DNA from 4 places in the Spiribacter pallidus genome. Region 2 is predicted to be linked to each of the others. Evidence: predicted binding sites of a transcription regulator. Region 2 holds the regulator's gene; each other region holds the start of a gene.

Evidence for each region. Region 2 encodes sigma-54, which starts transcription at its own class of promoters, with help from an activator protein. Its sites were predicted from a motif close to TGGCANGNTNCNTGCTT; they were not measured.
Region 1: the regulator sigma-54 is predicted to act here: its motif matches at 1,331-1,347, upstream of V6X73_RS00505 (amino acid ABC transporter substrate-binding protein).
Region 3: the regulator sigma-54 is predicted to act here: its motif matches at 906-922, upstream of V6X73_RS08685 (P-II family nitrogen regulator).
Region 4: the regulator sigma-54 is predicted to act here: its motif matches at 951-967, upstream of glnA (glutamate--ammonia ligase).

The regions. Positions count from the first base shown of each region.
Region 1 covers NZ_JBAKFM010000001.1:100,531-102,728, reverse strand. The annotation lists gene V6X73_RS00510 (amino acid ABC transporter permease) at 1-162, opposite strand, end outside; gene V6X73_RS00505 (amino acid ABC transporter substrate-binding protein) at 253-1,272, opposite strand; gene V6X73_RS00500 (iron-containing alcohol dehydrogenase) at 1,565-2,198, shown strand, end outside.
Region 2 covers NZ_JBAKFM010000001.1:465,145-467,342, forward strand. The annotation lists gene lptB (LPS export ABC transporter ATP-binding protein) at 1-44, shown strand, start outside; gene V6X73_RS02290 (RNA polymerase factor sigma-54) at 105-1,586, shown strand; gene hpf (ribosome hibernation-promoting factor, HPF/YfiA family) at 1,583-1,909, shown strand; gene rapZ (RNase adapter RapZ) at 1,938-2,198, shown strand, end outside.
Region 3 covers NZ_JBAKFM010000004.1:150,286-152,483, forward strand. The annotation lists gene V6X73_RS08680 (ammonium transporter) at 1-474, opposite strand, end outside; gene V6X73_RS08685 (P-II family nitrogen regulator) at 499-837, opposite strand; gene ubiK (ubiquinone biosynthesis accessory factor UbiK) at 1,101-1,373, shown strand; gene V6X73_RS08695 (YifB family Mg chelatase-like AAA ATPase) at 1,420-2,198, shown strand, end outside.
Region 4 covers NZ_JBAKFM010000003.1:173,504-175,701, reverse strand. The annotation lists gene glnA (glutamate--ammonia ligase) at 1-900, opposite strand, end outside; gene glyQ (glycine--tRNA ligase subunit alpha) at 1,162-2,070, shown strand; gene glyS (glycine--tRNA ligase subunit beta) at 2,067-2,198, shown strand, end outside.

The DNA.
Region 1 (2,198 bases), 360 kb from region 2:
GATGCCCCGGCTTTCCATGTTGCTGATGGTGTTCTGGAAAAGCGTCCACCCAACCCAGGCCACGGTCAGGGCCGCGATGATCTGGAAAACCACCGCACGAACGCGGGGGTCGTTCCACGGTTTGGGTCGGCCGGGCCGAAGCGGTGTTCCGTCGCTTTCCATGGGTCGGGGCAGATCCCGTGTTGGTCGCTGTGGATAGGGCGGGGCACGGTCGGCCGTGCCCCGCCGGCTCAGTCATCGTCCAGTCGTGGTTTACCGGAACGGCGGTGCGTAGAGGATGCCGCCCTCGGTCCACAGCTCGTTGACGCCTCGGCTCAGCCCAATCGGTGTATTGGGGCCGACGTTGCGCTCGAACATCTCGCCGTAGTTACCGATCTGGGTGAGGACATCGACCATGAAGTCATCATCAAGGCCGAGGATCTCGCCCATATTGCCCTCGGTGCCCAGGATGCGGGCCACGTTCGGGTTGTCGGACTCGAGCATCTCGTCAACGTTGGCCGAGCTGATGCCATACTCTTCGGCGTTGATCTGCCCGAACAGCACCCATTTGACCACGTTGAACCACTCGTCATCACCCTGGCGGACCACCGGACCCAGCGGCTCCTTGGAGATCACCTCCGGCAGGATGACGGCCCCGTCAGGGTCGCTGAGCTGGGTGCGGAGTGCCGCCAGCTGAGAGGTATCCGACGTCAGCACGTCACAGCGGTTATTGTCGAACGCCTGGGCACTGGCCTCCGAGGAATCCACCACGACGGCTTCGAACTCCATGTCGTTGGCCCGGAAGTAGTCCGCCAGGTTGAGCTCGGTGGTCGTGCCGGCCTGCACACAGACCGCGGCACCGTCGAGCTGCTCGGCGCTGTCCACGCCCAGTCCCTCATCAATGAGAAAGCCCTGGCCGTCGTAGTAGTTGGTGCCGGTGAAGTTCAGCCCCAGCGACGCGTCACGGGTGGTGGTCCACGTCGTGTTGCGCGAGAGCATGTCAATCTCGCCCGATTGCAGCGCCGTGAAACGCTCGGCGGCGGTCAGCGGCACGAACTCCACGGCCTCGGCGTCACCCAGCACGGCGGCGGCAACGGCACGGCAGGTATCGACATCGATGCCCGTCCAGTTACCGTCGCTGTCCGGCTGCGAGAACCCGGGTAGCCCCGTGCTCACGCCACAGCGCAGCTGCCCGGCGTCACGCACATCGTCCAGCGTGGCCGCCTGTGCCTGGCCGCCCAGGGCAACCAGCCCGGCTGTGGCCAGCCCAACAGTCATGATTGTCTTTTTCATCGGTTCTTACCCTCTGTTGCATCGAGGTTGATAGAAAGCCCTTCGGCGAACAGTGACAAAGCAATCGTCGTGCCAAAGCGATTCCTCTCCTCCACTCAGCGGCTTGGATCACTGCTCGCATCGCTGTTATGTCACGAACGCACCATGATGGACAACCCGTTTGCAGCGATGCATCGGAGTGGTGCGACGCGCCATGAACCGTTGCCTTGCTCGCTTGATGCACGGGTCGAGATCGATCTGGTCGCGGCTTTCAGGGATGATGCCGGCGAAGACACGGGATGAGGGCGCTTTCTTGGGTATCAAGCCATTTGCGTTGCACCTGCCAGAGCAGATCCGTTTTGGGCGCGGCATTGCCGGCGAGGCCGCCGATGCCATTGCCGCTGCGGCCACCGGCGTGCTGGTCATTCATGGGGCGCATTCAGCCCGGGCCGGCTGGCTTGTCGAGGGGCTGAAGGAAAGGGGCGTTGCGGTCGCGACCTTCGCTTGTCCCCGAGAGCCGGATGTCCCGCTGGTGGAAGCAGCCGTCGCCACCGGCCGCCAGGCGCAGGCGCAGGCCATTACCGGCCTGGGTGGGGGCGCTGTCATCGACCTGGCCAAGGCGGTGGCGGGCCTTGTCCCGGCGAAGGGCAGCGTGATGGATTATCTGGAGGTGGTCGGCGGGGGGCGGGCACTGGATGCGCCGCCGATGCCGTTCTTTGCCTTGCCGACCACCGCCGGGACCGGTGCCGAGGTCACGGCGAATGCCGTCATCGACGTCCCCGACGCCCAACGCAAGGTCTCGTTGAGGGACCCACGGCTATTACCGCGCGGCGCGTTTGTGGATCCAGCCCTGACGGATCACTGTCCGCGTTCTGTCACCCTGGCGAGCGGCCTGGATGCGATCACTCAGGTCATTGAGCCGTTTTTGAGCGGCCGCGCCAACGCCT
Region 2 (2,198 bases):
AACAGGTCCGGGCAGTCTATCTGGGCGAAGACTTCACGCTGTAGTGGTGGCGATCAACGGCGCGCTGACGTTAGTCTGATCAGGCAATCGGATTCGGGAAGACGATGAAACACGCCCTTCAGCTTCGCACAAGTCAGCAGCTGGCCATGACGCCCCAGCTCCAGCAGGCGATCCGGCTTCTGCAGCTGCCGGCAGCGGAGCTCAACCTCGAAATCCGCGAGGCGCTCGAATCCAACATGATGCTCGAGCTCGAGGACGAGAGCGATGGCGATCCCGCTCCGTCCGAGGCGACGACGTCCGAGCCCGCGGTCACCGACCCCTCCGAGATGCCACTGGGGAGCAACGCCACCGATGCCGCGCGACTGGGCGAATCGCTGCCCGTGGACGAACGCTGGGACGAGCCCGTCACCTCGGCCGCGGTCAACGCCACCGAACCGACCGGCGGCCCCGATCCTCTGGAGAATCGCGCTGGCGACGAGCGCACTCTGCAGGCCCACCTTGACTGGCAGCTCGCCATTTCCAAGCTCAGCGCCCGGGATCGGCAGATCGCCGACACTCTGGTGGATGCCATCGACGAGCGCGGCCATCTGAGCGAACCACTCGAGTCGCTTCAACAGACCCTGGCCAGCGAGCTGCAGGCGGATGTCGACGAGGTCCGCGCGGTGCTCGCCTTCATCCAGCACCTGGATCCGGTGGGCATCGGGGCACAGGATGCCACCGAGGCACTGACCATTCAGGTGGACGCACTGCCGGCCGACACCCCGGGCCGGGAAGCCGCCCGGCGGGTGATCCAACAAGGGCTCGGCTGGCTAGCCGAGGGGCAGTATTGCACGCTAGAGAAACGCCTGGGGCTGGACGAGGCCGCTCTCGAGCAGGCCATCACGCTGATCCAGCAACTCGACCCCCACCCGGGCTCGGCGTTCTCGCAGCCCCGCACCGAGTACATCGTGCCGGACTGCTTCGTCCGACGGGTCAACGGCCGCTGGGAGGTCGAGATCAACCCCGAGGCCTCACCGGCACTGCGGGTGAACAGCTACTACGCAAGCCTGGTCCGACGGGGCGACAGCAGCGCCGATAACAGCCTGCTTCGACAGCACCTGCAAGAAGCGCGATGGCTGATCAAAAGCCTGCGTTCGCGGGCCGACACACTACAGCGGGTGGCGCAGACCATCGTCGAGCGTCAGCAAGCCTTCCTCGAGCAGGGCGAAGAGGCCATGCAGCCGCTGGTGCTGCGCGACGTGGCCGAGGCGGTGGAGATGCACGAATCGACCATCTCCCGCATCACCACCCACAAGTACATGCACACCCCCATGGGCACGCTCGAGTTCAAGCACTTCTTCTCCAGTCATGTCCCGACCGCCGATGGCGGCGAGTGCTCGGCGACGGCGATTCGTGCGCGGATACGCCGCCTGGTCGCGGCGGAAGACCCGACGCGGCCGCTGAGCGACGCACGTTTGACACAGACCCTGCAGGACGAGGGTATCCACGTTGCCCGGCGTACCGTTGCGAAATACCGCGAGGTCATGGGCATCGCTTCATCCACCGATCGCCGGCGACCGGCGCGACCCCAAAAGGAGAAATCATGAAAATCGATATCACCGGACAACATCTGGATATCACCGATGCGCTGCGGGGCTATGTGGAGGAAAAATTCCAGCGCCTCGAGCGGCATTTCGACAATGTCGTGGATGCCCATGTCATGCTCCGGGTCGAGAAAAACCGCCACCAGGCCGAAGCCACGCTGGCGCTCAGTGGTGCCCGTCTGTTTGCCGAAGCCACCGAGGACGAAATGTACGCCGCCATCGATGCGCTGATCGACAAACTCGACCGCCAGGTGGTTAAGCACAAGGAAAAGCGCAGCGACCACCACCGCGAAGACGGCCGGTTGGGCCCCAACCTGGAGTCGTGATCGACATGTCTGACCTCGAGCGAACCCCGTGGTGACCCCCGAGGGCTCGCCCCGGCGGCTGATTATCGTCAGTGGACTGTCCGGCTCGGGCAAGAGTGTCGCCCTGGCAACGCTCGAGGACAGCGGATTCTATTGCATCGACAACCTGCCGGTTGCCCTGCTCGAGGCCTTTGGCGGGCATATCGCGGCGACCGGCGGCGAGATGCAGTACGCCGTCGGCATCGATGCCCGCAACCGGCTCGAGGCCCTCGAGCGGATCCCGGATATCCTCGAGGGCCTGGGGCAACAG
Region 3 (2,198 bases), on a different contig from region 2:
AAGGAAACCGCCGCCCCACTTCCAGAAGCCCTGCACCGGGTAGATGAAGCCGGTCATGACCACCGCAAAGCCGAGGAACGACCAGAGCTTCATCCGCTCGGCGACCGCCCCCGAGACGATGGACATGGCCGTTGCCACGAACACCACCTGGAAGAAGAAATCCGAGAGGTTGGAGTAGTAGGCATCGCCGTTGAGGACATCCGCCACTTCGTTATCCGCGCCGATCAGCACGCCGAAGTTGGGGATGAACCCCTCGCCGCCGCCGTACATGATCTGGTAGCCGCAGAGCAGATACATAATGCAGGCGATGGAATACAACGAGATATTCTTGGTCAGGATCTCGGCGGTATTCTTGGCCCGTACGAGACCCGCTTCCAGCATGGAAAAGCCCGCCGCCATAAACATGACCAGCGCGCCACTGAGCAGGAAGTAGAAAGTGTCCAGCGCGTACGCCAGTTCGGTCACTTCATTCATCGGTCAATACTCCTGAAACGGGAATTAGAGTGCGTCCTTGTCGGTCTCGCCGGTGCGAATGCGGATCGCCTGCTCCACCGGAGACACGAAAATCTTGCCGTCACCGATCTTGCCGGTGTTGGCCGCCTTGCTGACGGCCTCGGTGGCACGCTCGACGAGCTCGTCATCAAGCACCACCTCGACTTTCATCTTGGGCAGAAAGTCGACGACATATTCCGCGCCGCGGTAGAGCTCGGTGTGCCCCTTCTGACGTCCGAACCCTTTGACCTCGGTCACGGTGACGCCCTGGACGCCGATTTCCGAGAGCGATTCCCGGACATCATCGAGCTTGAAAGGCTTGATAATGGCGGTGATTAGCTTCATTGCTGTTCTCCCCAAATGGGCCGGGGTACCCCTTTTGCCCGTGGATGGTCTTTAACCCGACAGGGGTAATGCAGGGAGCGTGCCAACCGCCGATCAAACCACCATCGAAGGGGACGAGCCGCCGGCGATGGCCGCCGGGCCATGGGGTTTGCACCAGATTGGATCAGGCGCCGCTGGTCGGATGCACCACAAAAGATCAAAAGATGGCTTGGGCACGGCCGCCGGCCCGCTTACACTAGAGAAAACGACACGGAGGAGCGGTCATGCTCGACCCGAAACAGTTTGATGAAATGGCTAAGCGCTTCTCGGAGAGCCTGCCCAGCGGTCTCCGGGATATGCAGCAAGAGGTAGAGAAAAACGCCCGGGTGGCCCTGCAGAGCGCTTTCAGCCGCATGGAGCTGGTCACCCGCGAGGAGTTCGACGCCCAGGCCAAGGTGCTGGCCCGCACCCGGGAGCGCCTCGAGGCCCTGGAGGTCCGGCTCGCCGCATTAGAGGGTGGTGACAACGCCGTGGCAGAGACCGATACCAAGGACTGATCACGCCAGTTGACCGTGATCGCTCAGCACAGGGAGGTGCCAAGCGATGGCGATCGCCGTTGCCCAATCCCGGGCCGTTTTGGGTATCGACGCCCCCCGGGTCACCGTCGAAGTCCACCTGGGCGGTGGTCTGCCGTCGCTATCGGTTGTCGGCCTGCCCAATACCGCGGTGCGCGAGGCCCGGGACCGGGTGCGCAGCGCGCTTGCCAACAGCGGTTTCGACTTTCCCAGCCGCCGGATCACCGTCAGTCTGGCGCCGGCCGACCTGCCCAAGGACGGCGCGCGATTCGATCTGGCCATCGCCCTGGGCATCCTCGCGGCATCGAGACAGATCCCCCGACAGGCACTGACCGGACACACCTTTGCCGCCGAGTTGGGCCTGTCCGGCGAGCTACGGCCGGTCAACGCCATCCTGCCGGTGGCGTTGCAGTGCGCACGCTCGGCGGATCCGCTGATCGTCGCCGAGTCTAACGGGGCCGAGGCATCGCTGGCGGGCGGGGCCGTCTACCCCGCCGCTCACCTGCTCGATGTCTGCCGGCATCTGACCGGCGAAGCCCGCCTGTCGCCCGCGCAACGATCCACGCGGGTGGCCACGCCCATCGGTCGAGACCTGGTCGAGGTCATCGGCCAGCGGCGTCCCAGACGCACACTCGAGATCGCCGCCGCCGGCGGCCACAGCCTGCTGCTCAAGGGCCCGCCCGGCAGCGGCAAAAGCCTGCTCGCCGAGACGCTGCCCGGCCTGCTTCCACCCATGGCTGACGACGAGGCCATGGAATCGGCGGCTATTCACTCGCTGGTCGACGGCAATGACGACCCCACGCGGTT
Region 4 (2,198 bases), on a different contig from region 2:
GTAGTAGAGCGCCGTCTCGGAGAGGCCACCGTACTGATCGCCGGCAAACAGCATCTCGCCAGTCTTGCCGATGGACTGATGGACATGCATGCCGCTGCCGTTATCGCCCACCACGGGCTTTGGCATGAACGTTGCGGTCTTGCCATAGGCCGAGGCGACGTTGTGGACGACGTACTTCAGGGTCTGCACCTCGTCGGCCTTTTTCACCAGGGTGTTGAAGCCCACACCGATCTCGCACTGGCCCGCGGTGGCCACCTCGTGGTGGTGCACCTCGGTGTCCATGCCCATGTCGGTGAGCACCTCGAGCATGGCCGACCGCATGTCATGGAGGCTATCCACCGGCGGTACCGGAAAGTAGCCGCCCTTGACACCGGGGCGGTGGCCCATGTTGCCGTCCGGGTAGACCTTTTCGGTGTTCCAGTCCGCCTCTTCGGAGTCGATCTTGTAGAACGAACCGCTCATGTCGGTGCCCCAACGGACATCGTCAAAGACGAAGAACTCGTTCTCGGGGCCAAAGTAGGCCACGTCGCCAATACCGGTGGACTGCAGATAGGCCTCGGCACGCTCGGCGATGGAGCGCGGATCGCGGCCGTAGCCCTGCATGGTGTTGGGCTCGATGATGTTGCAAAGGAGGATCAGCGTTGCATCATCAAAGAACGGATCCAGCACGGCGGTATCCGCATCGGGCATCAGGATCATGTCGGACTCGTTGATGCCCTTCCACCCCTCGATCGAAGAGCCATCGAACATCTTGCCTTCGCTGAAGAAATCGGCGTCGACGGCATGGGCGGGCAGCGTGACGTGCTGCTGCTTGCCCTTGGGATCGGTGAAACGAAGATCCACGAACCGGACCTCGTTTTCTTTGATCATATTGAGAACGTCATCGGCGGTCTTTGCCATTGTTCGGCCTCCAGTCATGTCGTATCGAATGCGTAATGCCCCCGCAGGGTAAGCAGAATCCGTGCCAGATGGCAGCCGGCGCACCAAAACGGGCCATTCGCATCAGCGCATCCACGCTACCATCGGGCGATCGCACCATGCTGGTGCTTTTTGGACCCCGGCCGAACCATTTTGGTGCAAGCCACCACCCCTCGACCGCCTGACAGGGCCGGAGGACGCGGGCTATACTCGCGCCATCACCGCTAATCGGCCGGAGAATCAATGACCTTTCAGGATCTAATCCTTGCCCTGCAGCAATACTGGGCGCAGCGCGGCTGTGTTGTCATGCAGCCGCTCGACATGGAGGTGGGTGCCGGCACATTCCACCCGGCGACCTTCCTCCGCTCGATCGGGCCCGAGCCCTGGCATGCGGCCTATGTGCAGCCCTCAAGGCGGCCCACCGACGGCCGCTATGGCGAAAACCCCAACCGGTTGCAGCATTACTACCAGTTCCAGGTGGTGCTCAAACCCTCGCCCAAGGATATCCAGGAGCAGTACCTGGGGTCGCTGGAGGCGCTGGGGATCGACCCGCTCACCCACGACATCCGCTTTGTCGAGGACAACTGGGAGTCCCCCACGCTGGGCGCCTGGGGTCTGGGCTGGGAGGTCTGGCTGAATGGCATGGAGATCACCCAGTTCACCTACTTCCAGCAGGCCGGGGGGCTCGACTGCCATCCGGTGATGGGCGAGATCACCTACGGGCTCGAGCGCATTGCCATGTACCTCCAGGAAGTAGAGAGCGTCTATGACCTGGTCTGGACCGACGGGCCCCAGGGTCGGGTGACCTATGGCGATGTCTTTTTGCAAAACGAACAAGAGCAGTCCCGGTACAACTTTGAAGAGGCGGATGTGGCCAGTCTGTTCGAGGGTTTCGACACCTGCGAGCGCGAGGCCCTGCGGCTCGTCGAGGCCGGGCTGCCGCTGCCGGCCTATGAGATGACGATGAAGGCCTCGCACACCTTCAACCTGCTCGATGCCCGCCATGCCATCTCGGTGACCGAGCGCCAGGGCTATATCCTGCGCGTCCGCGCCATGGCCCGGGCAACGGCGCAGGCCTACTACGCGGCCCGCGAGGCGCTGGGCTTTCCGCTATGCAGTGGTGATGCCGCCGCCGACCGGAGTGTGGCATGAGCCAAACCGCTGCATCGCTGCTTTTTGAACTGGGCACCGAAGAGCTTCCCCCCGGGGCGCTGGACCGCCTCAGTGATGCCCTGGCCAGTGGCATTGTCGAAGGACTTGATCAGGCCGGCATCCGCCAC